Linked DNA regions of Pontimicrobium sp. SW4. The protein of the gene in region 2 interacts with the protein of the main gene of each other region in a pairwise test. Links are inferred from orthologs where the notes say so. Each region holds a gene or a part of one and is shown on either strand. Other genes may lie near its edges. The genes, in order: dnaA and nadE.

What was found.
Region 1: the proteins of nadE (region 2) and dnaA interact in binary tests that used the Escherichia coli proteins (3 or more experiments, as listed by UniProt). The link is inferred for Pontimicrobium sp. SW4 from one-to-one orthologs.

Annotation. Positions count from the first base shown.
Region 1 is NZ_CP157199.1:1,979,637-1,995,997, reverse strand. What follows is about bases 13,436-16,361. They hold dnaA (chromosomal replication initiator protein DnaA), read right to left. Parts: upstream 15,650-16,361; coding sequence 14,222-15,649; downstream 13,436-14,221. Other genes in these bases: ABGB03_RS09260 (YigZ family protein), read right to left, coding at 16,248-16,361; ABGB03_RS09265 (thioesterase family protein), read left to right, coding at 15,853-16,251; ABGB03_RS09275 (low molecular weight protein-tyrosine-phosphatase), read right to left, coding at 13,750-14,211; ABGB03_RS09280 (PQQ-dependent sugar dehydrogenase), read right to left, coding at 13,436-13,717. Also shown: ABGB03_RS09340 (alpha/beta fold hydrolase), read right to left, coding at 1-1,051; ABGB03_RS09335 (GNAT family N-acetyltransferase), read right to left, coding at 1,086-1,526; ABGB03_RS09330 (tRNA (guanine-N1)-methyltransferase), read right to left, coding at 1,589-2,197; ABGB03_RS09325 (glyceraldehyde-3-phosphate dehydrogenase), read right to left, coding at 2,313-3,761; ABGB03_RS09320 (trypsin-like peptidase domain-containing protein), read right to left, coding at 3,903-5,312; dapF (diaminopimelate epimerase), read left to right, coding at 5,472-6,251; ABGB03_RS09310 (GNAT family N-acetyltransferase), read left to right, coding at 6,245-6,769; endolytic transglycosylase MltG, read left to right, coding at 6,769-7,812; ABGB03_RS09300 (DUF2279 domain-containing protein), read left to right, coding at 7,816-8,721; ABGB03_RS09295 (peptidoglycan-binding protein LysM), read left to right, coding at 8,834-9,487; ABGB03_RS09290 (SAM-dependent methyltransferase), read right to left, coding at 9,484-10,200; ABGB03_RS09285 (PQQ-dependent sugar dehydrogenase), read right to left, coding at 10,204-12,189; more of ABGB03_RS09280, read right to left, coding at 12,245-13,435. UniProt on the Escherichia coli protein: Plays an essential in the initiation and regulation of chromosomal replication. Binds in an ATP-dependent fashion to the origin of replication (oriC) to initiate formation of the DNA replication initiation complex once per cell cycle.
Region 2 is NZ_CP157199.1:2,548,445-2,564,850, forward strand. What follows is about bases 7,963-10,933. They hold nadE (NAD(+) synthase), read left to right. Parts: upstream 7,963-9,034; coding sequence 9,035-9,832; downstream 9,833-10,933. Other genes in these bases: gldC (gliding motility protein GldC), read right to left, coding at 7,963-7,969; gldB (gliding motility lipoprotein GldB), read right to left, coding at 7,969-8,928; ABGB03_RS11915 (response regulator transcription factor), read left to right, coding at 9,957-10,586; dnaG (DNA primase), read right to left, coding at 10,587-10,933. Also shown: ABGB03_RS11850 (aminotransferase class V-fold PLP-dependent enzyme), read right to left, coding at 1-1,094; ABGB03_RS11855 (Crp/Fnr family transcriptional regulator), read left to right, coding at 1,314-1,886; ABGB03_RS11860 (hypothetical protein), read left to right, coding at 1,950-2,447; ABGB03_RS11865 (hypothetical protein), read left to right, coding at 2,449-2,652; ABGB03_RS11870 (hypothetical protein), read left to right, coding at 2,666-3,058; ABGB03_RS11875 (class I SAM-dependent methyltransferase), read left to right, coding at 3,061-3,855; ABGB03_RS11880 (DJ-1/PfpI family protein), read left to right, coding at 3,868-4,608; ABGB03_RS11885 (FAD-dependent monooxygenase), read left to right, coding at 4,598-5,770; ABGB03_RS11890 (DUF4199 domain-containing protein), read left to right, coding at 5,845-6,363; ABGB03_RS11895 (hypothetical protein), read left to right, coding at 6,646-7,587; more of gldC, read right to left, coding at 7,634-7,962; more of dnaG, read right to left, coding at 10,934-12,542; ABGB03_RS11925 (hypothetical protein), read right to left, coding at 12,704-13,780; ABGB03_RS11930 (hypothetical protein), read right to left, coding at 13,824-14,609; ABGB03_RS11935 (RNA polymerase sigma factor), read right to left, coding at 14,590-15,171; ABGB03_RS11940 (hypothetical protein), read left to right, coding at 15,405-16,016; ABGB03_RS11945 (polyprenyl synthetase family protein), read right to left, coding at 16,018-16,406. UniProt on the Escherichia coli protein: Catalyzes the ATP-dependent amidation of deamido-NAD to form NAD. Uses ammonia as a nitrogen source.

The DNA.
Region 1 (16,361 bases), 580 kb from region 2 along the record:
TAGCACGCTCTAGTCGCTTGGATTTTATCCATTTAGATGGTGTCGTATTAAAAATATTCTTAAAGTCTCTTTTAAATGCTGATAAACTTCTCCCACATAATGTAGCAAATTCTTCAACTTTTAAGTTGCGCAAGAAGTTTTCAGACATAATTGTTTCTAAATCAATTCCTTTTTTTTTGGTTTTTATATTAGCATCTTGAAATTGTGATTTGTTCGGACGTATTCCAGTAACAAATTCTTCCATTTCAGCTAATATAGGATACGTGTCTCCAGTCCAAAAAAGATGGTCTTTACCGCTAAGTTCTACAAACTTTGAGTTTGGAATACGCTCTGCAATATATTTACCTTCTTCTACCAAAATCTCTATTTCATCTGTTCTAAATAGAAGGAGTGTTGGCACTTTTATTGAATCTAAAATTTTAGTAATGTCAATTTGTGTGCACTGTTTATGTAAAATTAATGCCGCTTTAGGGCTTGCTCCTGAGCGCAAATAACTAGTCAGCCAATCCATAAATCCATTATCATGAGCTAAAGAAGGAACTAACGATTTGAGTTCGCTAAGGTCTCCTTGTGTCCAATTATTTTCTATTAATTTATTGGAAACTTCTCGTTCTTCATCTGTTGGAGCCCAAGGGTAATCTTCAGAATATCTACGTTTGGCAAAGATTCCAAAACCTATTACACCTAAAGTTCGGTGAGGATAATTAAGTGAAAATAAGAGGCTAACCGATCCTCCTTCAGAATGACTAAATAAAAATGCTTTTTCTGAATTTGTGGCATCCATTACGGCATTAATATCGTCCATACGCTCTTCCATTGTAGAATATTCGTCAGAACGATCTGAAAGTCCAGTACCTCTTTTATCAAAAATTATTAATCTTGAGAAGAAAGTGAGCCTTGTTAAAAAAGCCGCAAGTCTAGGCTCAGTCCACATCGTATCAATATTAGATACCCAACCCGGAATATAAATGATATCAACTGGTCCATTACCTATAACCTGATATGCAATATTAAAATTATCGCTTTTTGTATATTTTGTTATTGGTTTCAAATTGCTTTCATTTTTTAGACTTCACATGATGTGACTATTGTGAATTTACCCAAAACAGATGTAAGTCTGGATCTTTAACAAAACCAACGCGTTCGTATAAATGTTGTGCAGGATTTGTTACTTCAGTTTGAATGCCTAAGCCCTTGTACCCTTTTTCGATGCACAAATCTTCAGCAGCTTTAATGAGTTGTTGTCCCACACCTTTGTTACGTATGTTTGCATCTACATATAAATCGTTTAACAGGTACATTGGTTGCATAGAAACAGAAGAAAATAAAGGATATAACTGCATAAAACCCACTGCTTGTTTGTCTATATAAGCAATGTAAATTACAGATTCGTTTTTACTAATTCTTTCGTTTAAAAATGTTCTAGCTTTTTTAATATTTGATGGCTGTTTGTAGAATTGTCTATAACCATCAAATAATGGAATTAGATCTTCTAAGTGTTCTGTAGTTACTTTAATAATAGTCATAGGTAAAAAAAAATCTGTAAACGAATTTACAGATTTTTAATGAGTTTTATTTTGAAAATGATTTATCCTTTTTGCTTGTTTAATTCGTCTTGTAATTGACGTCTTACTTTTTGCTCTCTCTCAAGAGCTGAACGTCTATGCTCCTCAAACTCTATTTCTACTTCTTCAAGCGCACTTTTAGCAGATTTTGTTATTGAGTTACTGTTTTTAAACTTGTAAATAAAAACTAATAAGAACGTTAATAAACCTGCAATAATGGACCACATTAATACATTGTAACCTGTTTTACTCATTTGCATACCAAACAAAGCCATACTGTCTTTTTCGGCATTTGTGGTATTTAAGGTTTCTTGAGTTTTAGACAGATTAGTTTGAAGGTCGTTTATTTCTTTTTGTTGAGCAGCTACCGTATTTCTGGTAGTATTTAATTTACTTTGAAGTGTATTTAATGAATCAATTGTATGTGCTTGTAAGGTTAGTAACATACTGCGTTTTACGGCTTCATACGATTGCCCATTTGTGCCTTTAAAGTTACCAGATTTTCTAAGGACAAATTCAAATTGTTCGTCTATTGTGCCTTCGTTAATGGATTGAGTTTCCTGTTCTTGAGCTAGAATACTTATAGATACTAAAGAAATAAGAAAAATAAAAAGGGGATACTTTAATTTCATTTTTTTGGTTGATTTGCGTGGTTATTCGTAAAGATAAACATTAAATTTTTAAGCCTCACAAATAGTGAGGCTCAAATATATACGATTATAACAAAAAAAAAGATGTTTTAGTATACTAATAATAGGTAAAACGTCTCACTTTTGCAATGTGTTTTGCAAGTCTAATAACTTGATGGCTATAACCATATTCGTTATCGTACCAAATATATAAAAGCACATTTTTACCATCTGCTCTAATAATAGTGGCTTTACTATCATAAATTGCTGGCGCCGAACTTCCAACGATATCACTAGATACTAACTCATCACTTAATTCATATTTAATTTGCTCTACAAGGTCGCCTTCTAAAGCATATTTTTTTATCACAGAGTTAATGCCATCTATTGATGTAGCATTTTCTAATTCCAGATTTAAAATAGCTAGCGAACCATTAGGTACAGGTACTCTAATAGCATTAGAGGTTAATTTACCTTCAAGACTTGGTAATGCTTTTGCTACTGCACTTCCAGCTCCAGTTTCGGTAATTACCATGTTAAGTGCTGCAGCTCTTCCTCGTCTATATTTTTTATGAAAATTATCTACTAAGTTTTGATCGTTAGTATATGCATGAATCGTTTCTAAATGACCACTTTTTACACCAAATGAATCTTCCATTACTTTTAAAATAGGTGTAATGGCATTTGTTGTACATGAAGCTGCAGAGAAAATATCTACTTTATCTGGGTTATGCTCAAACTGATTAACACCATGTACAATATTTGGTACACCTTTTCCAGGAGCTGTCAATAACACTTTGTCCGCACCTTTAGATTTTAAGTGACGACTAAGAGCTTCTTTATCTCTAAAAGCACCTGTATTATCAATTACTAAGGCATTATTAATTCCGTATTCGGTGTAATCTATATCTTCTGGAGCGTTTGCCGAAATAATATTAACAGTTGTACCATTTATTATTAATGCTTCATTATCTAAGTCTATAGTAACAGTTCCTAAAAAATCGCCATGAACAGAATCATTACGTAATAACGATGCTCTTTTTTCAAGAACTGTCTCGTTAATTTCTCCTCTAGTTACAATAGCTCTAAGACGCAACTGATTACCAACTCCTGCCTTAGTCATTAACTCACGAGCTACTAAACGACCAATACGTCCAAAACCATATAACACAACATCTTTTGGTTTAATAGAGCCGTTTTTACCAGCATCATTTAGTTTGTCGGCAACAAAAGCGATGGCATTGCTATATTTATCGTCTTCTAAATGATATTCGTAAGTAAGTTTACCAATATCTAATTTTGCTGGTGGTATGTCTAATGTTTTAATGGCTTGTGCAATTTCAACAGAATCAAAAACCGAAATTGGTTTTTGTACAAATTCTCCAGCATATTCGTGAAGGTTAAGAATTTCGCTAACATTTCTATCAATTAATTGGTTTCTAAAAAGAACCAATTCGATAGACTTGTCGTACCAAAGATCACTTATTATTTTAATAAATTCGACAGTAGCTCTTCTGCGGTCTGCTTGAAATGCTAATTCTTTTTCATAAGTTTCGTTAAAACTCATTGTAATTTAGTTTAGTGTGTTGTTAATTTTTTTGCAAAAATAGAATATTTCAAACGTTTTCGTAGCCAATTTTGATAAAAAAATAAAACCCTCAAATCCAATAATTTGGATGAGGGTTTTATTATGATTTTTAATTAAAAATTATCTAAATCTATAGTTTACTTTTTCACCATTATTTTTCACGATTTCTATTTTGTAAATTTTATCTGAATACTTTGACATTACAGAATTTACATCATTGATAGAATTTACTTTAACACCATTTATTGCAGTTACAATGCTGCCATTATCTACACCATCTGCTTTCCACTCGTCAATGTAACTACCACTTAGGTTTGTGATTTTTAAGCCATAATCAACCTTCATTTTTTTTAGATCCTTTTTAGATACTTCTTTTAAAGTACCTATTATTGGAACTGTAACAGAAGTTAGCTTAGCTAAGGTAACTGGAACAGTTTTCTCGTCGCCATCTCTTAGAACGGTTACATAGACAACATCATTTGGGCTTTTAGTATTTAAAAACCCTTTAAGATCTGAGAACTTTGAAATTTTTACATTGTCTAATCGTTTAATAATATCTCCTTCTTTAATCCCCGCTTTTTTAGCACCAGAATCATCTTCGACAGTACTTACGTAAAAACCTTCAGTATCATCAACACCCAATTCTTTAGCACTCACGCTATTAAGAGAGCCACCAGCAACTCCTAAGATGCCATTTTGTACATTACCAAACTCCATAATATCCTCAACAACCTTTTTAGCAATATTGCTTGGAACAGCAAACGAGTAGCCAACATACGATCCAGTTTGCGATGTGATTGCTGTATTAATACCTATTAGTTCCCCATCGGTATTTACTAAAGCGCCTCCAGAGTTACCAGGATTAACAGCTGCATCAGTTTGAATAAACGATTGTGCTTGATTACCACCAGATAGGTCACGCGATTTAGCACTTATAATTCCTGCAGTTACTGTAGATGTTAAATTAAATGGATTGCCTACTGCTAGAACCCATTCGCCAACTTTAGAGTTGTCACTATCTCCAAACGTGGTGTAAGGCAGCTCTTCATCGGCTTCAATTTTTAAAAGTGCAATATCTGTTTTTGGGTCTGTACCTAATAATTCAGCTTCATAAGTTTTGTTGTTGTTAAGGGTGATAGAAATTTCTTGAGCACCATCAATAACATGATTATTAGTAATTATCATTCCATCCGAGGAAATAATAACACCAGAACCAGTTCCTATTTGTGGCCTTTGTGAACGTCTTCCAAAAAATAAATCTTCAAAAGTATAAGATCCAGAATTTGTAGTTGTGTTTTTAACATGAACTACAGTATGTACAGTTTTTTCCGCAGCAGTAGAAAAATCAACAGCTTCACCAATTGGTAAATTTGTGTTTACAGCTTTGTAGTTTACTGGAATTGCAAACGGAGAGGTGGTAGCTTGCTGTTGCGCAATATTTGCTTCTTTTTCAATAAATAGTTTGTAGGATCCAAGTGTAAGAGCTCCTCCAAGAGCTGATACTAAAACAAGTGTAAAAATCTTTTTCATGATCTTAGTGTATTATTTTAATTGTTTTACGATTTGATAACGACTAAAATTAATAAAATATTGAAGATTGAAATTTATTTTAACGATTTTTTTTGTCATTTTTAACGATGATTTAACAACATAAAAAACTGTTTAATATTTCTATCTTTGTCATTCAAAATGAAACACACATTTTATAAATATCAAGGGACAGGAAATGATTTTGTGATTATAGATAATCGCGAAGGCATTTTTGATAAAGAAGACACCAAATTGGTCGCCAATTTATGTGATAGGCGTTTTGGTATTGGAGCAGATGGCCTTATTCTTTTAGAGAATTGTATTGATGCAGACTTTAAAATGGTGTATTATAATTCTGATGGGAATGAAAGCACTATGTGTGGTAATGGAGGCCGTTGTTTAGTCGCTTTTGCTAAAGAAATTGGCGTTATAAATAATGACACAGTGTTTTTAGCTATTGATGGTTTGCATCATGCTAAAATTGAAGGACATATAGTAAAGCTTCAAATGCAAGATGTTCCTAAAATAGAAACGTTTAGTAAGCATGTATTTTTAGACACAGGATCTCCACATCATGTTGAGGTAAGAGAGAATGTAGATGCCTTAGATATTCAAAAAGAAGGCGCTTCGATAAGATATGGCCAACCTTATAATGATGAAGGTGCAAATGTGAATTTTGTTGAGAAAATTGACGATTCTATATTTTCAGTGAGAACTTATGAAAGAGGTGTGGAAGGTGAGACGTTTTCTTGCGGAACAGGAGTGACTGCTGTTGGAATAGCAATGAAGGCAACTGGTAAAACCCAAGAAAACCTTATCACATTAAAAACTAAAGGAGGTGATTTAAAAGTGTCTTTTAAACCAGAAGGAGATGGTTTTAAAGATGTTTGGTTAATTGGTCCAGCGACACTAGTTTATAAAGGGCAAATAGAATGGTAACTCTTAAAGGCGAACATATATTTTTAAGAGCCCTAGAACCTGAGGATCTCGATTTTATATATGATGTTGAAAATGATCAAGATATTTGGGAGATAAGCAATACCATTACACCATATTCTAAGTTTTTAATTAAGCAGTATCTTGAAAATGCGCATAAAGATATATTTGAAGTAAAACAGTTGCGCCTTGTTATTTCTACTAAGAATAACCAACCTATTGGCTTAATTGATATTTTTGATTTTGATTTTCATAATAAACGTGCTGGAATTGGCATTTTAATTAAAGAAAACAGTAATAGACATAAAGGTTATGGTACTGAAGCATTAGAGTTATTAATAAACTATTGCTTCAAGCATTTAAACCTACATCAATTATATTGCAATATTTCAGAAGATAATAGCTCAAGTATTAAACTTTTTAAATACCATAATTTTGAAAAAGTGGGGTTAAAAAAAGATTGGAATATTGTTAATGGAGTGTATAAAAATGAATATTTGTTTCAACTAATAAATAACTAATGTATTTTAAAAAAATCTTACTTGCAATAGCGTTAATTGGTTTAGTGATTGCTGCATATTTTGCGTATTATGTGTATTCAGCAATGTTTGTTCCTAATACAGCTTTTAATAATGAGATTGCTTATATCTATGTAGAATCTGATGCGAGTTATAGCGATGTAAGAGAACATTTAGAACCATTACTAAAAGATATAAAGACTTTTGATGCCTTAGCAAACAGAAAAAAGTATACAGCCAATGTTAAAGCTGGTAAATATGTTATTAAAAAAGATATGACTAATAATGATATTATTAATTCTATTAGAAGTAATAATATTCCAGTTAAAGTGTCTTTTAATAACCAAAATTCGTTAGAATTATTAGCAGGAAGAATAGCTAAACAAATTGAAGCAGATAGTGTGTCGCTTATTGAAGCATTTAATGATAAAAGTTTTATTGAAAAAAGTGGATTTAATGAAGCTACAGCATTAGGCATGTATATTCCTAATAGTTATGAGTTTTTCTGGAATACTTCGGCTGAGAGTTTTAGAGATAGAATGTTAACCGAATACAATAAATTTTGGAACAATTCCAGAATAGAAAAGGCTAAAAAAGCTAATTTAACTCCGGATGAGGTTATAGCACTTGCTTCAATTGTACAAGAAGAATCCAAACAGAAAAATGAGCAACCAAGAATCGCAGGTGTTTACATTAATAGATTAAAAAACAGGTGGACTTTAGATGCAGATCCAACATTAAAGTTTGCTGCTTACAAATTACCTAAATATAAAAACACGATTATTAAGCGGGTTCTTAATGTTCATAAAGAAATTGAATCTCCATATAACACTTACAAAAACCAAGGCTTACCACCTGGATTAATAGTAATGCCTGATATTTCGGCTATAGATGCAGTTTTAAATTACGAAAAACATTCATACTTTTTCTTTGTAGTAGATGCAAAAAAACCTGGATATCATAAATTTTCTAAAACTTTAGCACAACATAATCAATACGCTAGAGAGTATCATAGTTATTTATCACAACAAGGTATAAGACGTTAGATTTTGATTTGTAAAATTAAAATCTCAACACTTTTATTTTTTATAAGCATTTCTGGTTTTAGTCAGCAGTTAAATTTATTTCTTAAACCAAATGATACTCTACATATTCAAAGAAGAAATACGGTAGTCATTTCTGAAGCGGCTTTTGGGGCTACTGCATTAATTGGTTTAAATGCTTTATGGTATAAAGATTATGACCGTTCTAAATTTCATACTATTAACGATTTGAATGAATGGATGCAAATGGATAAAGTAGGTCATGCTTTTTCATCATATCAATTGGCCAGAGTAGGAGCAGATGTTTTGAACTGGAGTGGTGTGAGTAAAAAAAATCAGCTTATTTATGGTGCTACTTTTGGATTCACTTTTCTGTCTGCGGTTGAAATTTTGGATGGTTTTTCTAAAGAATGGGGGTTTTCTTGGTCCGATATTACAGCAAATGCTTTTGGAACAGGCTTATATATTGGTCAAGAATTACTTTGGGAAGAACAGCGTTTACAGTTAAAATTTTCTTTTTCCCAATCACCTTACGCTGAAAAACGACCAGAAAGACTTGGTAATTCTTATTTAGAACAACTTTTTAAAGATTATAATGGTCAAACGTATTGGTTAAGTGTAAATTTAGATGCTTTTTTTAAAGAATCTAAATTTCCAAAATGGTTAAATATAGCCATTGGATATAGTGCAAATGGCATGTTAACTGGTAAAAATGAGTCTGTTAATAATATGTTCACAAGTCAAAACCAATATCGGCAGTTTTTTCTGAGTTTTGATGTAAATTTGAATAAGATTAATACAAAATCAAGTGTTTTAAAAACAATTTTTTCTGTGTTAAACGTTATAAAAGTGCCGCTCCCTACATTCGAGTTTAATAGCAAAAATAAAGCTGTATTTCATCTTTTGCACTAGTAGAAAATACACTTAAACGATTAATTTTGAAAATATTAGGAAATTGTGTAATTTTGCACGCTGAAATTTTGAGTTAAAAAATTAATGATTTTGCCCTCGTAAATTTTAAATTATGTATAAAGGATTAGTAGCATATTCGATTATTCCAGTTGTGGTGTTTTCAGCATTTTTTACTGCTTTTAAAACTACAGATACTTTAAACGAAGAAATGTATTCGACACAAGGCTTAGATCTTGCTTACAATTCTCCAAGTGATGCACCAATAATTGAAATTCCTAAATTATCAGATTATTATTTGCCAAGTTTAGGTAAATGTTTTGTTGGCTTTAAAGAGGCATTGGCATTTAAAGAATCTAGAGGAAATTACTTTACAGTAAATACTTTAGGTTATATGGGGAAATATCAATTTGGTAGAAATACGCTAAAACTAATTGGAATTTATAACACTAATAAGTTTTTGAATAACCCTGAACTTCAAGAAAAAGCATTTATAGCAAATACTATGCGAAATAAATGGGTTTTAAGAAGAGATATTAAACGTTTTGTTGGGAAAAGAATAGATGGTGTTTTAGTAACGGAATCTGGTATTCTTGCTGCTGCGCACTTGGCTGGACCAGGAAGTGTTAAAAAATATTTGCGTAGTTATGGTGCGATTGGTTTTGCTGATGCTTATGGAACTACCATTAGAAATTACATGAAGAAATTTTCTGGTTACGATACGTCTTTTATAGAAGCAAATAAAAAAGCGAAAGCTGCTTTGCTTTAATCTTTGTGTATTATAAATATTGCTGGTCTTTTGTGAAGGTCAACATTAGCTAATTTCCATTCACTTACCGTTTTTGTCTTAATATACTCGGTAGCTAGTGTAATATCGCAAGCAATACATACTTTAGTATTTTTATTTAGAGAGGAACAAATGTCTTCTAGCATTTTATTGTTTCTATAGGGAGTTTCAATAAATATTTGTGACTGATTTTGTTCAAAAGATAACCGTTCTAGTTTTTTTAAAGAGGCTTTTCGTTCATGTTTATCAATAGGTAAATAGCCATTAAAAGTGAAGCTTTGTCCATTCATGCCAGAACTCATTAATGCAAGAAGAATAGAAGAAGGTCCTACAAGCGGTACTACTTGTATGTCTTTTTCATGGGCAATTTTTACAACGTCCGCTCCAGGATCTGCTATTCCTGGGCAACCAGCTTCAGATAATAACCCCACAGGTTTTCCTTTAAGGCATGCGTTTATAAAATCTGGTAATTCGTTTTCTTCTGTATACTTATTAAGTATATGAATGTTAAGAGATTGCTGAGATTTTCCAGAACTAATTTTTTTAATAAAGCGTCTTGCAGTTTTCTCATTTTCAACAATGTAATCATCTACTTGCTCAATTATTTTTTTTATTGAAATAGGTAATACTTTTAGAGGCTCATTATCACCTAGTCTTGTAGGGATTAAATAGAGTTTTCCTTTAAATTCACTCATGTATTAGTTAATTATTAGCTTTTTATTTGAAAGTTGACTATTTGCTTTAAAAACTGAGACAAGATACAAACCTGAGGCTAGATTTCTTGTAGAAATTGTAATAATATGATTTGAAAAATTACTTAGGGTTTTAATATGTTTACCAGTAAAATCAAATAAATCTATTGAGAAAGGAATTTCATTTTCATCAAAAACAAAAAACACTTCTTGCCTAGCAGGATTTGGATACATTAAATAACTAAAACCTGTAGTATCAGTTTCTAAGCTACCATCACAATTCTCGTCTATATCATTATTAGGAATTTCTGCGGCGTTAGGGTTTATGTTGGGGTTAGTATCGTCACAATCGGTATTATTTGTAACATAATCATCTGGTTGGCTTGTTGCGGTTTGACTTACATTTGGATTTCCAAAGGTGTCATTGTCGGCATCTTGATACCAGATTGATGCATCTAATCCATCACAATCTTCATCAATATTATTATTAGGGATTTCAGTAGCGTTTGGATTTATGTTAGGGTTCGTATCATCGCAATCGGTATTATTTGTAACATAGCCATTCGGTTGACTTGCTGAGGTTTGGCTTACATTTGGATTTCCAAAGGTGTCATTATCTGCATCTTCATACCATATTAACTCATCTAATCCATCACAGTTTTCATCGATATTATTATTAGGAATTTCAGTAGCGTTTGGATTTATGTTAGGGTTTGTATCGTCACAATCGGTATTATTTGCAACATAACCATTTGGTTGATTTGCAGTAGTTTGACTTACATTGGGATTTCCAAAAGTGTCATTGTCTGCATCTTCATACCAAGTAGAAGTGTCTGTATCAATAATTCTATAGATTGTGCCAGAATTTAAACCAACAATATATAGTTCACCATTGATGTCTTCACCAAAAGAAACCCACCGATTACCATTAAATTGATCACTAAAAGACATGTTCCAGGAATTTCCATTGTTTTGTAAGGTGCCAATTTCATCACTACAATAATCTGCAAAAAAGTACAAACCAATAAAATTTGGATATGCAGATCCTCTATAACGATATCCTCCAGAAATTGAGCATTTAAAATTACCACTATTAGAGTGGGAGTATTCACCAATAGGAAACGTAAGTGTACTCACGTCTGGGCATCCAGTATTGTTAAATGTATTGTTTCCTTCGTAACAACGCCATCCATAATTTAATCCAGCTACAGTAGATGGTGCCATATTTATCTCTTCATATTCACCTTGACCAACATCTGCAATCCAGATATCTCCAGTTTGTCTATCGAAAGAAAATCTCCAAGGGTTTCTTAAGCCATAAGCCCAAATTTCATCTCGAGTGTTAGTGTCTCCATCATTGTAAAAGGGGTTGTTTGCTGGTATCGCATAATTATTACCATTGGAGGTGTTATTGATATCAATTCTAATCATTTTCCCTAGTAATGTACTAAGGTCTTGAGCTCTATTTTGTGGGTCTCCACCTGCGCCTCCATCTCCAGAAGCTATATATAAATAGCCATCTGGACCAAAGGCCATATCTCCACCGTTATGATTGCTATATGGCTGGTTTATTGATAAAATAATGAATTCTGAATTTTGGTTTGCGATATTAGCATCAGTGGAGCTTACCTCAAATCTTGAAATTACTGTGTCACCATTATTATCGATATAATTAACATAGAAATAGCCATTAGTGCTATAGTTTGGGTGAAATGCCAAACCGAGTAAGCCTCTTTCATCTCCACCACCATTAATATCAATGACAAGATTGTTAATGTCTAAAAAAGGTGTGACATTAACTGAGCCATTAGTATTAATAATTCTAATATATCCTCTTTGCTCTAGTACAAAAAGTCTATCGTCACCTGCATTTTTAATATTAACAGGCATATCTAATCCAGTAGCAAAACTCTGTATGTCTATTGTTTGAGTAAAAGAATAAGTAGATGCTAATAAACAGATACTTAGTATAAATGCATTTTTACTTTTCATAGCGCACCTTTTTTACTTAAATGTACGAATAAAATAGTATAATTGGATGTATTAATTACTTGACAATAAGCTTGTTTTGAGATTTTTCACCTTTATGTGTAAGAGTTTCAATTACATATATTCCTGAAGAAATATTTGCAAATTCTATTTTAGCTGTTGTTGAATTAATGGTATCTATTGTTGCTTTTATTTTTTGACCTTGGAGATTGATAGCATTCACTTCTTTTAAAGATGTAGCCTTATTAAAATTTAAAGTCACAACATTGTCTTTAGTAGGGTTTGGCGTAATACTAAACTTATAGTTTAAAGACTCGGTGTTTGTAGATAAAGTATATTCTTTAATCTTATATACTTGACCATTATTACTTAATGGATTACTAACCACGTATAATTCCTTGTTATTATCTTCGGCAAAAGCGACCCAACGTCTACTTGTAAATGTTGTCGGATGATTAGCTCTATTCCAACCTCCACTACCATCTGGAGTTAACATAAATATTTCTCCGCTACACCAATCTCCAGCAAAATATGTGCCTATTAAGTTTGGGTATGCCGAACCTCTATAGCGATAACCACCAGCAACAGAGCATCTAAATTTGCCATCACTTTCAAAATGGTTATATTCATGAGCTGCAAACTCTAAATTGCCAATCGGAGGACACCCACCACTTGTGTTAAATTCAGATGAGCCTTCGTAGCATCTCCAGCCATAATTCAAGCCACTAACATTGCCTGCGTTTAAATTTATTTCTTCAATATCTTCTTGACCTACATCACCAATCCATAAGTCACCATTAGCACTATCAAATGAAAACTTTGCAGGATTTCTAAAGCCATATAACCAAATCTCAGCTAAGGTATTAGGATCATCTGTTGGTGTTTCAACAAATGGATTTCCTGCAGGAATGCCATAGTTGTTTCCGTATGTATTTCCATTTGTAGGATTGTCAACATCAATACGAAGAATTTTTCCATGAATTTCTGCTAAATTCTGAGAACGATTATCAGGATCACCTTGGTCAGTTCCGCCATCACCTTTAGAAATGTATAAGTAACCATCAGATCCGAAAGCCATATCACCTCCATAATGTGCATCATAAGGATGAGGTATATTCATTATCACTAATTCTGAACTAGCGTCTGCAATATCTGGGTTTGCACTTACCGAAAATCTAGAAATTATATTGTTACCTACCTGATCAATATAATTAACGTAGAAGTAACCATTACTAGAATAGTTTGGATGAAAAACCAAACTCAATAAACCTCTTTCCCATTCAGATTGATAATTATCGTAAACCAACGCATCGATGTCTAAAAAAGGTGTAGGACCTACAGTTCCGTTAGATTTTATAATCCAAATAAATCCATCCTGTTCTAAAACAAACATTCTACTGTCTCCAGCGTTAGCAATATTTGTTGGATAATTAAAAGTTGGACCAAATGCTTCAAGATCTAATGTTTGAGCATTTATTGAAAAGGAGGTGAAAGAAAGCGCAAGGATAATAGAGCAGTAAATTTTTTTCATGTTAGATATATTAAAAATCTAAAATACATTATTCAAGAAATGTTTTTAAAGTCTTTATTACATATTCTATCACAGGCTAGATTTAATAGTTGAAATACATCTTCAAAACCAGAATCACCTCCATAATAAGGATCAGGAATATTAACTAATTTGTTATCTAACTCATTTAGAATTAATTCTACTTTCTTTTTATCATCATCATTTCGAGCTAAGGCGATGACATTATTATAATTTGAAGTATCCATAACATAGATATAATCGAATTCATCAAAATCGGATACTATAAATTGTCTTCCTCTTTGGTTAGTAATATCGATACCGTTTTTTTTTGCAACTTCAATAGATCTTTTATCTGGAAGTTCACCAATATGATAATTACTGGTTCCAGCAGATTCTACTATAAAATTATGTTTTGGGAGTTTGTGCTTTAAAATACCTTCAGCTAATGGAGATCGACAAATATTGCCCAAACAAACCATTAGAATTTTAGTCATTTTTTAATACTTATAATGAAAGTTTCTTTGAAAGGTCTTCAACATACTTTCTAAATTGCTTATCTGTAGAAGATAAATTGTCAACTGTTTTACATGCGTGAAGTACAGTAGCATGATCACGTTTTCCAATTTGAGATCCAATACTAGCTAATGATGCTTTAGTAAACTTTTTTGCAAAGAACATAGCTAATTGTCTAGCCTGAACAATATGTCTTTTTCTAGTTTTAGATTGCAAGGTGTCTACATCCATTTGGAAATAATCTGACACTACTTTTTGGATGTAATCTATAGATACTTCTCGTTTTGTGTTTTTTACAAATTTCTCAACAATATCCTTAGCAAGACCTAATGTAATTTCTTTTTTATTAAAAGACGATTGCGCAATTAAAGAAATAATAGCACCTTCCAATTCTCTAACATTCGACTTGATGTTTTTAGCAACATAATCTATAATATCATCTGGCATTTCAACACCATCTCTATAGAGTTTGTTTTTAAGAATTGAAACTCTAGTTTCAAAATCTGGATTTTGTAATTCGGCTGAAAGTCCCCATTTAAATCTTGAAAGTAAACGCTGTTCAATATCTTGCATATCAACAGGAGCTTTGTCACTTGTTAAAATAACTTGCTTTCCGTTTTGATGTAAGTGATTAAATATATGGAAAAAGACATCTTGAGTTCCTGTTTTTCCTGAAAGGAACTGTACATCGTCTATAATAAGGACGTCAATTAACTGGTAGAAATGAATAAAGTCATTTCTGTTATTTTTCTTAACAGAGTCTATATACTGTTGCGTGAACTTTTCTGCTGAAATATATAAAACTGTTTTTTCAGGATATTTATCTTTAATATCTACACCAATAGCATGCGCTAAATGGGTTTTTCCTAAACCAACTCCACCAAAAATTAATAATGGATTAAATGAGGTTCCACCAGGTTTATTAGCAACTGCTAAACCTGCGTTTCTGGCTAATCTATTAGAATCGCCTTCTAAAAAGTTTTCAAAACTATAGTTAGGGTTTAATTGAGATTCAATCTTAACATTTCTAATTCCAGGAATTACAAATGGATTTTTAAGTTCAGGGCTTTTATTATTTAAAGGAACATCAAGATCTTGAGATTTTAAACCGCTTCTATTTGAACTAGGAATTTTTTCGGTAAATGGTTGTTTATTGCCATAAGTGTTTTCCATTTTTATGACATAAACCAATTTTGCGCTTTCACCAAGTTCTTTGGTTAGAGCTACCTTTAATATTTTTACATAATGTTCTTCTAGCCATTCATAGAAAAACTTACTAGGAACTTGAATACTTAAAGCATTATCGGTTAGCTTTACTGCGGAAATTGGTTCAAACCATGTTTTGTATGCTTGCGGTTGTATATTATCCTTTATAAATTCAAGACAATTATCCCATACCGATTGCGCAGTTACACTCATTCTTCGTTGTAAAATTAATAGTTTGTTGTTGGTTAGTAGAAAATTTAAAGAATAGGGGTTTTCTCTGTTTGTTTTCTACACGACAAATATGTGAACAAAATTCTAAAAAAAAAATAGATATCTATTGAATTTTCAGTTTTTTTTTCTCATGTTTAAATCCGCATGAATGTACAAAATTATTTTAAAACTTCCTTTTATATTTTATGAAAAACTACGAGACAAAAATTCGTATTAGATATGGTGAGACTGACCAAATGGGTGTGGTGTATCATGGAAATTATTCAAACTTTTTAGAGATTGGAAGAATAGAATGGCTGAGGTCTTTGGGTGTGTCCTATAAGCAGATGGAGCTAGACGGCATCATGCTTCCGGTGATTTCATTATCATTGAAATATAAAAAATCGGCGTGTTATGATGATGTAATTTGTGTAAAGACGATATTGAAAAAATCGCCAACCGCGACCATAGAATTTGATTATGAAATCACAAATGAAGAAGGAGAAATTTTAACTTTAGGAAACACAATTTTAGCTTTTATTAATATGAAGACGAATCGCCCTACAAGGTGCCCAAAATTTATTTTAGACAAACTGCAAAATTAATCGTTAAACTCACTTATTTCGACTCCAAATATTTGGTCAAAAGCATCAAAAATTGGTTTCGCCTCTTTTTTTCTTACCGAAATATGGATTTGACAATCTAATTCTAATTT
Region 2 (16,406 bases):
TCAATTCCCACATTGGCAATTCCACAGGCTCTATGAGATTCTTTTGGAGTATTAAGAATAATCTTTGGCAAATCTCTCACTTGTTTTGTCCAATATTCTTGAAGATATCTTAATCTAGCTTCCTTTCTAGCACCACCTAACATATTGTAATAGTCAATAGCATCTTCTATTGATAAATCATGATACACAGGATTTGTTCCTGTATGGTTTAACTTTGCAATATTTCCCAATTCTTTTGTATGGGAGGCAAAAATAGGCCACGTAGTATCTATGTGTTCATCAGCAACATATAATAATCCTGTTCCTAACGGAACAGCCAGCCATTTATGCAAACTAGAGCCATAATAATCACATTCCAATTCTTTAATATCAAACTCGAAATGACCCACACAATGTGCACCATCAACCATTACTTTCACACCTTTGCTGTGTGCCATTTGGCAAATCTTTTTAATAGGTAAAATGTGTCCAGAAATATTAATCATATGACATACCATCAATAATTTGGTTTTCGGAGTAATTGCATTAGCATAAAGCTCAACAATTTCTTCGTCTGTTTTTGGATGGTTGGGAACAGAAACAATTTTATTAACAACTCCAAAACGATTTGCTACTTGCTCAAACATCATTCTCATAGCACCATAATCTTGAATTGCAAAAATAGCTTCATCTCCAAACTTCCAATCCATTCCTTTAATCACCAAATCTAAAGACTCTGTCGTATTTCTAGTGATAACCACATTTTTGGTAGGGCTTTTAATGATAGTAGCTAGTTTTGCTGCCATTCGTTTTTTATCATTAACCCTTTTGGTACGCATATAATAAGACCCTTCATAATTGACCATGTTTATATGCTTATGAAGCGCCTCTAGTGTTGGTGTTGGTATGATATTATAATAACCACTCTCAAGGTTTATATAGTCTGGTTTTAGTTTATAATCGCTTCTCACTTTTAGCCAAAAGTCTTCGTTTGAAGCAAGATCAGTTGCTGTTGTTGACACTACTTCATCCAAAGAAGAATGCAATACACTTCCATATAAAGGCGTTGCTAATGCAGCCAACGATAACGTTTTAATAAAGTCTCTTTTTTTCATTGTGGTTGGTGTTTGTTTAAAGATACTTAAAATATTGCTTTGATAAATATGTATATTAGTTTTGTAAAATCAAATTACACACAAGAAGAAAAATAGATAATCGAATTTTAGGAATAACTAATAAATTTTAAGCTTCAGTCATATTTTCAAGACAAGATGTCTAATAATATTTTTTTAATAATTAATTTATCAGAATTCTTAAGTTCAAATATTACATTAATGAATAAGAAAGAAATTATAAATATTATCAATGAGAAATATGCTCCTTTGAATGATGATTGCAAATCAGAATTTGCTACTAATTCTAGAATATTGACTCTAAAAAAAGGAGAAATATTAGTTACAGAAGGACAATATTCAGATAAAGCTTATTTTATTGTTAGTGGATCGACTAGAGCTTATTACTTAAATGATGGAAAAGATATAACTGATTGGTTTGCTTTTGAGAATGATTTTATCTGTGCTATAAATAGCTTTTTTCAAAATATTCCAAGTCCACATTTTATAGAAGTACTTGAAGAAACTATATTATTAGAGATTTCTAGAGATGATATAATAAAACTATCAGATAAGTATCATAATTTTGAAAGATTAACGAACAGAGTTGCTACCAAAACAATGTTAAAATTGCAAGCCCGAATTGTATCTATGCAATTTCAATCGGCTGAACAGAGGTACCAAAACATATTGGAAGCTTATCCAAATATTACTCAAAGAGTGCCTTTAACACATATAGCATCTTATATTGGTATGACTCTTGAAACATTGAGTAGAATACGGAAGCTTAAATAGTCGAATTTGATTTATATCAAATGTAATTCATAGTCTTAAATTTATCTTTGTATATATACAATAATGATGAATTTAATTACAGATTGGGGAAAAATAAGAACCCATTTCAACAAAAGTTTCAAATCAAATTTTTATGTATCCGTAGCTTCTGTAGACACTAAAAACAATCCTACAGTAACACCTATTGGCTCTTTATTTTTAAATGATGTACAAACAGGTTTCTATTTTGAAAAATTTACATCAAAGCTTCCTGTTCATGCTAAAACCAACAAGAATATCTGTGTATTGGGAGTTAATAGCAATCGTCTCTATTGGATCAAATCTCTCTTTAAGGGACATTTTTCTGCACCACCCGCCATTAAACTATATGGGGAATTAGGTGAGAAAAGAAAAGCTACACCACAAGAATTAAACAGGTTAAATAGAAGAATGAAATTAACAAAAGGATTAAAAGGCAATACCTATTTATGGAAAAACATGGATTATGTTAGAGAGATAAAGTTTACAAGTGCTGTACAAATTAATCTAGGAAAAATGACAAAAAATAATCAATACAGCTAATATGAACCTAAAATCAAAAAAGAAATTAGGAATAATTGGTATGTGGCTGGGAATTATAAGCTTGATTGTATCTCAATTTTATTTAGCATCAGAATCAACAAGCGAAATAATTCAATCTTCTCATTCAGGATTAAAACCTTTAAAAGGATTGATTTTACCAACAGTGATAACCTATATGTATAGCAAGATAAATCATACTAATTAATAAAACTTTACAATTGAACTTATACCTATTAATAGCTGCCATTTTGTGTTTTGTTTTAGGACTTGTGCATTCATTTCTTGGAGAGTATTTAATTTTTAAGAAAAAAAGAAAAAAAGGAACTTTAGTTCCTTCAAAAGAAAGCATTGAACTAAAAGAAAGACATTTAAGAATACTGTGGGCTACTTGGCATTTGGCATCCTTTTTTGGATGGTGTATTGGTGCAATATTGATAAAAATAGCTGTGCTAGAAAGTCTACAAAACAAAGAACTCGTTGATTTCATAATACAATCAATTGTTTTTACAATGATTTTTTCATCTGCATTGGTTTTAGTAGGTACTAAAGGCAAACATCCTGGATGGGTAGTTCTTTTATTAATCGGAATATTAACAATAATTGGATACTAAATATGAAAAGAATACACTTATTTGAATTTGAAGACTTACAATGGTTCCCTAATTGGATTAGAATTTGCCTTACCCGACTTATAATGGTAATGCATAAAAAGTTTAAAACCAGTGAAGATATGGCGCAACTACTTTCAAACCTTATTGAGAAAACCAAGACTTCAACAATTATCGACTTATGCTCTGGAAGTGGAGGGCCAATGCTAGATGTACACCAATTACTACGAGATAAGCACAATATAAAAAACATAGAGTTAACCTTATCTGATCTGTATCCCAACCTAGAAGCTGCTAAAACCATCAATAGTAAACAAAATGGTATTAATTACAGAACAACACCTTTAGATGCTACAAAACTTGAAAATGATGTTGTTGGATTATTAACAATGGTTGGCAGTTTTCATCATATGAAACCAGCAATGGCTAAATCAATTCTAAAAGAAGCTAAACAAAAAAAACAACCAATATGCATTATGGAAATTAACAAAAAGTTTCCTGTCGTTTTGTGGTGGCTATTCATTCCTTTAAGTACAATTCTATGCCTTTTTATTACACCTTTAGTAAAACCTTTAACGCTTAAACAAATTATTTTTACTTACCTAATCCCTATAATACCAATATGCTTTGCTTGGGATGCTGTCATTACCAGCGGTCGTATTTATCGTTTAGATGATTTGAATTTGCTTCTAAAAGGATTAGACAATGATGAAAACTATACTTGGGAAAAAGGAATTATTAATAAAAAGACCGAAAAGGTTTATTTGATAGGATATCCAACAATAAACGGATATGCATAAAACCAATATAAAATGAAAAAAATAATCGCACTTTTCTTAATCACTTTTGTAATCGTAAGTTGCTCAAAACAACCCAAAAACAAAGCACATAAAACACCAACTACCAAAACTTCAATGCAAGAAAAAATGACAGGGAAATCTATCAACAAAAACTTACCTACAATTGGAATATTAATATTTGAAAGCGTAATAATCAATGAAGTTGTAGCTCCGTTAGATGTCTTTTCCAATCCAAATATGGACAATGAACATCTTTTTAACGTAATCACCATTGCAACAGAAAATAGAACCTACACGAGTGCTCACGGATTAAAAATATCACCTGATTATGTGATTGAAAACATTCCTGAGCTAAAAGTTTTAGTTGTACCAAGTTCGTACAATCCTGCCGACCTAACTTCAGATAAAAAACTGGTAGAATTTGTTCGAGAACAAAACAAAACAACTGAATATATTGCCAGCCATTGTGCAGGAGCTTTTTTAATTGGAGAAGCTGGAATTGCAGACCATAAAGAAATCGTTACTTATGTTACCGGAGGAGAGTCTTTGAAAATAGATTATCCCAATCTTATAGTTGCAGACGATAGTAAAGTTTCGGTTGTTCAAGACGGAAAGTTTATTTCTTCAAATGGGAGTTTGGTAAGTTACATAGCATCATTTGATTTGTTAGAAAAGTTAACCAGCAAAGAACACAGAGCTTTTGTTGAGTCGGCAATATTGTTTGATAGATTAATAGATACCCATGAAAAATAATATCTCAATAATTGGAGGAGGAATTGGAGGGTTAGTAACTGCTTTATCTTTTGATAAATTAAACATTTCATATAAACTATATGAAAGAGCAGCACAATTAGAAGCTGTTGGGGCAGGAATATGGCTATCCCCAAATGCATTGCAAGTATTGGAATGGATTAATCCTATTTTATTAAAAGAAATTCAAGATGCTGGAAATTCTTTTAATAGAATTTTAGTGGCTGACCATAAATTAAACCCAATATCAGACTCTAATCAAAATTTTGTTCGAGAAAAATTTGGTTACACCACTATGGCAATCCATAGAGGAAAACTACAGCAAATTTTGTATAAATATGTACAACAAGATACTATTGAGCTAAATAAAAATTTTGCCGGATATTCTCAAAATAGCGATAAATCACTAAGGGTAAAATTCACAGATAGCTCTTTTATAGATACAGGTTCTATAATTGGTGTAGACGGAATTAATTCTAAAGTAAGAAAACAATTATTTCCTAATAGCAAATTAAGGTATTCGGGGCAAACCTGCTGGAGGGGAGTTTCGGATTATAATATAAAAAGTGAATTAAAATCTGTTGGTTTTACATTATGGGGTAAAAAATTACAGTTTGGTGTCTCAAAAATTTCTGAAGGAAAAGTATATTGGTTTGCTGTAAAATTGAGCGAACCTAACTTGACCGACGACAAAGAAAACTTAAAGAACACTTTAACTAATATGTTTGCAGAGTTTCATCCTCTTGTAAATGATTTGATTGCACATACAGCAAACAATAACATATTTAGAGGCGACCTTTCCGATTTAGAAATACTAAACAAATGGAATTCGGAAAATATCTGTTTAATCGGAGACGCTGCACATAGTATGACTCCAGATTTAGGGCAAGGTGGTGCTCAAGCTATAGAAGATGCTTATTATTTATCCAATTTTATCTATAATTCAAGAAATTTAGAAACAGCATACGATACATTTTATAAGTATAGAAAACCGAAAGTCGAAAAATTAGTTAAACAATCAAGACTTACTTCAAAAATCGCAATAACAAACAGGTTTTTGGAAATAATTAGAAATTTTATCCTTAAAAACACCCCCGAATTTTATATAAAAAAACAGATGGTGGAATTATATACCTTGGATAAAACTATTACCAACAATGTCTAAGCCGAATAAAGTGATTTTAAAAGTAAATATTATTGGCTCTACCGACAAACCACATTATTTAAAAATAACATAAAATGATTTTAGAAAAACGAGAGTACAAATTAGGGATAAGATATGGAATCATACTAGGCATAATTGTAGTTACTATTGGCATAACTAGATATACAACGGGAATGATTTTTAATGAAGATCAAAGATTAAGTTATCTATATTGGGTAATATTCTTGATAGCCAGTTTATTTTCAGTAACTAACGCTAAAAAGTCTAACAATGAATTTTCGTTGAAACATGCGATTAAATTGGGTATCACAATTGGTTTTGTAAGCAGTTCAATTTATCTGTTATACCTTATTGTCTTAAACTATTTTGTTGACCCTGAATTACCTGAAAAGCTAATAGAGATTTCAAGACAAAGAATGATGGGACAAAACAATGAATTAACCTCAGACCAAATTAAAGAAATTGACCTCAAGAAAAGCTCATCAAATCCAATTGTTAGAGGTGTAATTTACATAGTAGTATCTACCTTTTTTGGAATAATTTATTCATCTATGGGATGGATAATTGTAAAACTGAAAAACAGAAAAAGGTAGTTAACATTAAATAAAATTACTAAACAATCAAGATTTACGTCAAAAATCGCAATAACAAACAGATTTATGGAGATAATTAGAAGTTTTATTCTTAAAAATGCTCCTGAATCGTATATGAAAAAACAGATGGTTAAATTGTATTCATTAGATAAGGCTATTGCTGTCAAAATACAAAATTAGTAAATACTTCTAAACCAATGATACCCTAAACTCGTTATACAATAAATCGTATCTTTAATTTTTACTCTATTATCTATATTTTTAGAGATTTTTAATTCCAGTATGAAGAAATTTTTTCCAATAATATGTATTGTTGTTCTATCGATAACTGCATGTAGTTTTGATGCTATAGATAAAACACCTACTAAGGTAACGAATGAATCTAAGCCTGTAGGAGAATTTATTGATAATTGGACATTTAACGTATTTTCAAAAACTTCTTTTGATTTTGAAGAAGCTAAATTCAGATTATGGTTACCTGAAGATGAAGAAAACATAAGAGCTATTTTAGTTTTATTAAGCTTCCATAACGGAAGTACTTTTGGAGATATGACTTTAGAAGAATGGCAAACTTATGCGAAAGATGAAAAACTAGGGCTATTAGGAGTTACACTTAGAGGCGGCAATTATCCTGATGTAAGTATGGGCAGTGGAGAAGCTTTAATTAAAGCTCTTGACACCATAACTTATAAGAACAACATCCCAGATATAGGCAAACTACCCTTACTATTAAAAGGCTATTCTGCTGGAGGTGTTTTTAGTTATAATTTTTCACATTTAAAACCTGAACGTGTTATTGCTTTTGTAAACATACGAGGCGGTGGTATTAACCCAACATCTAATACAAATAATAATGTACCTGGTTTGATGTTATTGGGAGAGAATGATGAATCTTCAAGAAATCAACGAATGACAGATGTGGTGCTTTCAAAACGAGCTGAAGGCAACTTATATGGTTTAGCTATAGAACCTGATATGGATCACTTTGGAGGTTTATTTACTTCTTGGAGACTAACTAGAGCTTTTTTCTCAGCTGCTTTAGATAAAAGACTTACACCAGAAACTAATACTCTTAACAATATTCAAGAGAATTCTGGTTGGTTAGGCAATAATACAACTAAAGAAATTCATGCTTTTGATAATTATCCAAACGCTACAATAGAAGCTTCATGGCTTATTGACGAAACCTTTGCGGAAAAATGGAAGGCATATCAGGAAAATTAGTTTGTTATATTAAGTTTTGTGGCTTTCTACAAAGTATATTTGTAAATTACTTTTTAAGCTCCAATTTTTCAGCAAAATAATCACAAAAATCTTTCATGGTTGCAGTCATTTTTTCGTCTTGTGTGGCACGATTAAAAGTATCACTCATACTAACTAAGGTTTGGTGAAAGAACAATTTCATTTCATCTACTGGCATGTCTTTAGTCCAAAGATCTATACGTAAAGATTCTTGTTTTTTACTATCCCAAACTGAAAGCATTATAGCTTTAGCTTCTTCATTGGCAATACCCCCATCTTGAGCTGACCATTTTAACTTTTCTGGGATTCTGTTTTCATCTAATTCTACATTCAATTCAATTTTAGATGTATGTGTTTGCGCCATTATTTACGTGGTTTAAAGTTTGCTTTATTAAAAATATCTTCTGCACTCATGCTTAAAATCTCTTGAAGTGTTGCATCATTATTTTTTGCATACGCTCTTACTATTTGCCAGCCAATATACTGTCCTAAACGACCAGGGGATTCACCATCTAATTCTAAATTAAACTTCGAAAAAGGTGCTGGATTTATAAATCTTGCTGGCAATTTATTATCAGTACTAAATAACATTTCATTTTCTACAAAATGCTGCCAAATATTTTCTTCGTTAACAGTTGCCCAATCTAATTGCTCTTTGGTATAACCTACTTTTATTTCGTCTGGTGTATCTGGAAGCATTACATCTTTAAAATAAAGTGTCTTACCAAAATATATCATTTCATCTAGTAATGTTTTTCGTTTAGGCTGATAGATATATTTTTCAGCATAACTAAAAGCCAAATCTGGAACTATTTGGTCTTTATCCATGTTTAATTTAATGTAATCATATATATCATAATAAAAATCATGACTTGCTCCCAAATAAGTATCTAAAGCAATAAGAGTAATAGTATCTGTTACAATCACTTTGTTTCTATAATCTACATCGTTAGTAACAGTTATCACTCTTGGTGTTTTAAACTCTTTGAAGTAATATTTTAGATGCTGAAAGAAACTATAAATATCATCCTCTGTATTTTTAAAATCACCATGTGTTTTATCTACCTCAAAGTTTAATTGTTGTTGCAAAGTATCTTGAATTCTATTTATCCAAATCGAATCGTTATAACGTTTAGAAAACATAAACGGATATGCTTGCTTCAAGTTTGGTAAAGATGCTTCATCAGCATTAGCAAATAACCTATCAAATCTTTCAACAGTCATGTCTATATCTATAGCAGCTATCTCTTTTTCTACTTTAGACGTGCTATCACATGACATTAAAACAATTGTAACAAGTAAAATTATATGAAATCTTTTCATAAGACTAAGGATATCAAACTTAAACGACATTAATTTTTATTAATTATTCTATTGGTTTATTTTTGTTGAGCAAAGGTACTATTCTTTACACAAAAAACCTTACCAAATGAATACCGAAAAAGTAACCCAACATATCGTACAGTGGCTTAAAGATTATGCAGAAAAGGCAAAAGTAAATGGATTTGTTATTGGTATTTCTGGAGGCATTGACTCGGCAGTTACATCTACATTATGTGCAGAAACTGGACTGAAGGTTTTATGTGTCGAAATGCCTATACATCAAGCTGAAAGTCATGTTAGTAGAGGTCAAGAACATATAGCTCAATTAAAAGAGCGATATCCAAATGTCTCGGATATTAAAGTTGATTTAACACCAGTTTTCGAAGAGTTTAAAACCGAAGTCTCATTAGATGGGAAACAGGCAACAGTTGATATGGCATTGGCAAATACTAGAGCTCGTTTACGAATGACAACACTATATTATCATGCAGGTTTATTAGGCTTGTTGGTTGCAGGAACTGGAAATAAAGTTGAGGATTTTGGTGTTGGTTTCTATACAAAGTATGGTGATGGAGGTGTTGATTTGAGCCCAATAGCAGATTTAGTAAAATCTGAAGTCTACAAAATTGGCGAGTATTTAAAAGTCCCAAAATCTATTATGAAAGCTGCTCCAAGCGATGGCTTATTTGGAGATGCAAGAAGTGATGAAGACCAAATTGGTGCTAATTATGATGAATTAGAATGGGCTATGAAAATGGATAATCAAGGAAAAAATATTGAAAATTTTTCAGGTAGAAAAAAAGAAGTATTCAGCATCTTTAAACGCTATAATTCAGCCAATAAGCACAAAATGATTCCAATTCCAATTTGCAAAATACCTCAGGAATTAAAGGCTTCGAGATAAAATTTTATCTCGAAAAATAAAAATTTACGCTTTTTTTTTGTAACTTTAATAATCTCCATTTTAAATATAAACTTAATCTTAGTTAAGTTATGTTTCCCTAATTACTAATTTAAAAACACTAATCATGATTAAGGTATTGGTTGCAGATCATCATCCTATCATTAGAACTGGACTAAAAATGCTTTTCGATAACTCTCCTGACATTCAGGTGGTTGGCAGTGTAACTACTGGAAAAGAATTGTTTGATTTTGTAGGAAAACACAGCGTAGATGTTGTCCTTTCTGAAATAGATTTACCAGAATTAAACGGAATTACAGCTCTAAGAACTCTCAAAAAAGAATACAGCGACGTAAAAGTTATTATGTTTAGCATACATCCTGAAGAAATTTATGCTGTTAGTACCATAAAAGCTGGTGCGTCCGGATATTTAACCAAAACAGTAAGTACGCAAACCATTAAAGATGCTATTTTAAAAGTATATAATGGTGGTATTTACATTAGCAATAATTTAGCACAACGTTTGGCTTTTGACGAACGTGGTAATAAACCAAGTAAACTTTATAAAAAATTATCTACGCGTGAAGTTGAAGTTTTAAAACTTCTCTCATCTGGAAGACGAAATAAAGAAATTGCTAAAGAGTTAGATATTAATGAGAAAACCGTAAGCACTTACAAAGCGCGATTAATGAGAAAACTAAATGTTACAAATTTAGTTGACTTAGTTAATCAAGCACGACATTTGGAATTGGGTTAATTATAACACACGATTCAGTTTCCGGGAGAGTAACATTTTTAGGTTAGAGTAATTCATAACATCTTCTAAAATAGATTTAGAATTTGATGGATTTTCTATGGTTTCTTGTTTAAAATCGCTTACTTTTTGATCTATTAAATAACAACGTAAGCTTAAAATGGTTTCGCTTACTAATTGTCCGATACTATGTGTTTTAGCTTTTGGATAAATGTTTTTACGCTCCCAATCATGTAAATTATAGCGTTCATCATTCATTAGAATATGTGTGATTTCGTTAGCTATATGCGGTTCTACTGTATTCACAAAACTCTCTAAAGCAAATTCAGGGTTTTGATTTAAGGTATCTATTAATACATAATACAATTCTCTAAAATTATCGTTAGTAAACTCCATTTCATCTTCTTGTAAATCTAAATAGATTTTTTCGAACACTTTTGCCTCATGTATCACAGGTTCAAGACCTAAACCTCCTTCGTCGTTTTCTTTTAGTACTAAATCTTCAAATTCTTCTGTTTTATTTCCGTAAAGTAATAAGGCTTCAATAATTTTACTTTCTAATTCGTATTGAATATCTACTTTTTTTCTGGTTGTTGTTGATTTCACAACCTCAAACGCTTTTTGCTCTTTTTTGTATGATTTGTTTGCCTCTTGGAGTTCTTTTTTACCAATTTGCGCCAATGTGCTAAATAGTACGTCTTCACTAATATCCATAATTCTAGCACACTCTTGAACGTAAATTTCCTTTTGAATACGATCTGGAATTTTAGAAATACTTGCTACCATATCTCTAATTAAAGCTGCTTTTTTAACAGGGTCGTTCTTCGCATCTTCCATTAACAAAGATGCTTTGTAGGCTATAAAATCTTTAGCGTTTGTTTTTAAGTATTCAGCTAGTTCTTCATGGGTATTCTGCTTTGCAAAACTATCTGGATCTTCACCATCTGGAAAGGTACAAACCTTTACATTCATGCCTTGTTCTAGAATCAAGTCTATTCCTCTTAACGATGCTCTTATCCCAGCTGCATCACCATCAAAAAGCACTGTAATATTTTTTGTAAGACGATTAATCAATCGTATTTGTTCCGAAGTCAAAGCTGTTCCAGATGAAGACACCACATTAGTAATTCCTTTTTGGTAAAACTGAATCACATCTGTATAACCTTCTACCAAATAACAATTATCTTCTTTTGCAATACTTTGTTTAGCATAATAAATACCATACAAGACTTTGCTTTTGTGGTAGATATCACTTTCTGGTGAGTTAAGGTATTTGGCTGCTTTTTTATTAGTTCCTAAAATACGACCACCAAAACCCAACACACGACCAGACATACTATGTATTGGAAACATCACACGACCTTTAAATCGATCAAACTGTTTTTCTTCCTTAACAATAGTAAGTCCTGTTTTTTCTAGATATTCAAGTTGATATCCTTGTTCTATAGCTTCGTCTGTAAATGCTTGCCACTCATCTAAAGCATAGCCAAGTTGAAATTTTTTAATAATCTCATCGGTAAAACCACGTTCTTTAAAATAACTTAAGCCAATAGATTTACCTATGTCTGTTTTATGCATCATATTTTGAAAATAGGTATTGGCATATTCACTTACCAAATACATACTTTCACGTTCGCTTGCTTCTTCTTTTTCTTCGTTGGTTTGCTCAGTTTCTTCTATTTCAATATTGTACTTTTTAGCTAAATATTTTATAGCCTCTGGATACGTAAAATGTTCATGCTCCATTAAAAAAGACACTACTGTCCCTCCTTTTCCACTTGAAAAATCTTTCCATATTTGCTTTACAGGAGACACCATAAAACTTGGTGAGCGTTCTTCACTAAACGGACTTAAGCCTTTAAAGTTGCTCCCAGACTTTTTTAAGTTTACAAAATCACCAATAACCTCCTCTACACGAGCAGTTTCAAATACTTTATCTATGGTGGATTTTGATATCAAATTTTTAATTTAAAATAGATTCCTGCCTATACAGGAATGACACTGTAAATGTAATATAATACAACTGTATTTAAAAAAGTTAGGTTTATATTTATCGGCAAAAAAGGGTTCAGACTAATATATAGCTGAACCCTTTTAAAAACAAATATAAGTAGTGATTATTAGTCCATATCGAATCTCACACCAAATGAGATGTTGTTTTGTTTTACTGCTTGGTCTTTAAATATTGGTGACATATCGTATTTTACATACAGAGCTGTATCATCAATGGCAATATAACCGCTTAAGCCATATACCAAACTTGTGGCATTAAAGCTTTTTTTCATTTTGTCCTTAACGTTTTCACCGTCTATGGAATACTTAAGCTTTTGTCTTGTGCCAATATTAAAACCAGCATAACCACCAATACCTATTTTAAATTTATTACGTGTACTGTACCTAAAATAGTCTTCTCTATCTATACGCTTTGATGGTCCAAACTCAAAATGTACAGGAAATACTAAGTTGGTGATAGATAGTTTTGATTTCTTTAATTCAGAAGTAAACTCTTCTAGCATGGTATCATTACCATTTTGGGTAAAGTACATATTGTCTTTTGGTTTCAATCCGTTTATTTGGAAAGAATAACCATATTTTATTCTTAAAAAATTAGAATTTTCGAACACACGTGTTTTCCAAGCCCAACCAATTTCAAAGAAACGAGAACCGCCAATTTTGTATGGTGAATCATCAAATTTTTCACCTTCTATTATGGCATTGTTCAAGCCAAAAGCCAAAACCATGTCACTTGAAGTTCGTCTATCATAACGCCTTGGCTTGTCATCTCTTCGTTTACCAAAATATATAAAGCTGTCCTTCTCATCTTTACCACTACCTATTCTAAAAACAAAACCATCTTCGTCTTCAGAAGTATCTCTAGACACATAGCCATTTCTTTTTAATAGTTCAATCTTATTATCAATAATGGCTATTCTGTTTTCGATGTTTAGCGCATGCTTTTGAGCAGCTTCTTTTTTTAGGCGTTCAGCTTCAGCTTGTGTTATGTCTCCTTTGTCAAAACGTTGATTAATCGCCTCAACTTTAGATTTTAAAGCTTCTCGCTCTTCTTCTTCAATTGTTTTTTTAAGTTTAACAAGCATTTCGAGGCTTTCTTCTTTAGTAACTGACTCTTGTGCGTTTACTAATTGTATGCTAAAGCATAAAATTGAAATTAACAAGTACTTTGTAATTGTTTGCATAACTGTTCGTTTTTTATTGATTTGATTTTTGATTTGATGAATTTTAATTATTTCTTTCGGCTACAACAGTTTTTACTTCATTAAACCCTGTTTTTAGCATTTCTAAAACACGTGCTCTAAATGACTGCGCTTCTATGTCTTCTTCTACACTCAGCAACAAGGCATTCGCATCTATTGTTTTAGTGCCTTCGTTATATAGTCTTTTAAAAGTGATTTCTCGTTGCGCAGCACCTAACAAAGTATCTATCTCTGCATCAGTCACTTCCTTAGTTTTTTGCATGTTTTGAATTTGAGCCACAACTTCTTGTGCCTTTTGTTCTTCGAAGCTTAACTTTTTAGCAACTGTTTCTTTGTTTTCTTCTTTAATATTACTTGCAACAATCGGTTCTTCGGTTTTACTTGGAATTAACTTAAGCTGCTCTTTAGTTATTTTTTGTTTAGATTGAGATTTATTTGTTGTTTGCTTTTTAGGCGTTTCAGTCTTATCATTTTTAGAAGCTAAAATTTCAGTTTCATTAGAAAATATTTCTTTTTCTTCTGTAGGAATGTCCTCTTGTACATTATCATTAATTGGCTCTGGGCTTGTTTTATCTGTATCGACTATAGTTGGTTCAACAATATTAGTATTGTTATTATCAAATACATTTGTTATTAATAATATACCAACGATACTTGCTGCAATACCTAAATACCAAAAGCCTTTGTTATTCTTTTTAGATTTATTGGCATCAAGTTTATCATTTAACTTTTGCCACGCATCTGGGCTTGGTTGTATGGTGCGTTGCTCCAATTTATCTTTTAACTGTTCTTCATATTTCATTGGTGCCATGGGTAAGGTTATTAAGTTTTGCTAATTGTTGTTGTAAAAGCTGTCTTGCTTTAAATAATTGCGATTTAGAAGTGCCTTCGTTAATACCAAGCATTGTTGCTATTTCGCTATGTTTATATCCTTCAATGGCATACATTACAAATACCATTCGGTAACCTTCTGGAAGATTGTCTATGAGTTGTTGTATTTCGGCAACATCAATCTCTGTTTTAATATTATTGGTTGCTGTTTCTGGAAACACCGTCTCGTCTGTACTAAACTCTAATTGCTTTTTTGAACGTAAAAACGAAATGGCCTCGTTAACCATAATACGTCGTATCCATCCTTCAAAACTTCCCTTACTATTAAAGCTCTTCAGCTTAGTAAATACTTTAAAAAACCCATTAAGCATCACTTCTTCGGCATGTTGAAAGTCGCTTATATAATAACGACATATGCTTAACATTTTTGGTGCATGCCATTCGTACAACATATGTTGTGCTTCTCTATTATTTCGGCTCGCTTTTTTTATAAGCTGAGCTTCGTTTTTATAAAGTTGAATGACTTTCAATGGATCCTTCATTTAATCTTCTATCTATATAGACGCAATAATGATGCAAATGGTTGTATGCGATTAAAAAATATTTTTTGAGACTGCAATTTAGAGAAACTATTACGAGCTATAAAACATTGATTTTGTGAGAAAAAACTACTAACTTCGTTTAACGTCGGATATAATTTATTAAAACGACGCATATCCGTAAAAACATTAAACGAATTTTCGATTTTAAAAGCTAATTTGTACCTAGAATTATAATGAAAACCCTTCTTAAAATAATTATAATTAGTCTATTAATATCCTCATGTTCTTCATCAAAAAACTATACCTATTTTGATGAAAACAATTTCGAAATAAGTAGTCGCGAATATACTAGAGGAATTTTAACTGGTAAATTGTTATCTATACAACTCGACTCTACAAAACTAAAACTAACCACCAGAGAAAAACATGGTACATTGACTAATCTGTCAAAATTTGTTGAGCTACTTGAAGTAGGTTTAGACACTAAAATTGACTCAACCAAACCTATTGTTATTATCTTTTATCCTGGAGAAGATAAGTTTAATCGTGCTCTTAATGAGAACATAGACAATATGAGTAAATGGTATTATCAACTAGAAAATGGGTTACAGCAAGTAGCCAAAATTAAACCTTTGTATATCTATAAAGACTCCAAAGGCTTAGAAAATTATGAGGGCTTGCTAGATTGGAAACAAGACCCCAACCAATTTATAGAACATCTGTTTTTTAAACACCATTATCCTTGTCATAGTTTTGTGGTTATTTCCAGTAAAGGAGATTATATAAGTTATTTTGGTGAGTTTCCTAAAGAATTTGTTTGGGAAGCTGCGCAAATATTAAAGTAGACTATTTCTTTCTATCTATCACATAATTCACCATAAGTTCTAATGAATTTTTATAAGCAGAATCTGAGTAATGTTGTAATAATTGTAAGGCTTCTTCTTGGAATTGTTTCATTTTAGTCACTGCATAGTCTAAACCTCCATTGTCTTTTACAAAGGCAATGACTTCTTTAACACGCTTTTTATCTTTATTATGGTTTTTTATAGAATTAATTAACCAATCATGGTCTTTTTTAGAACAATTATTTAACACGTGTATTAATGGCAAAGTCATTTTTTGCTCTTTAATATCGATTCCTGTTGGCTTTCCTATTTTGGTATCGCCATAATCAAACAAATCGTCTTTTATTTGAAATGCCATTCCTATAAGTTCACCAAATTTATGCATAGTAA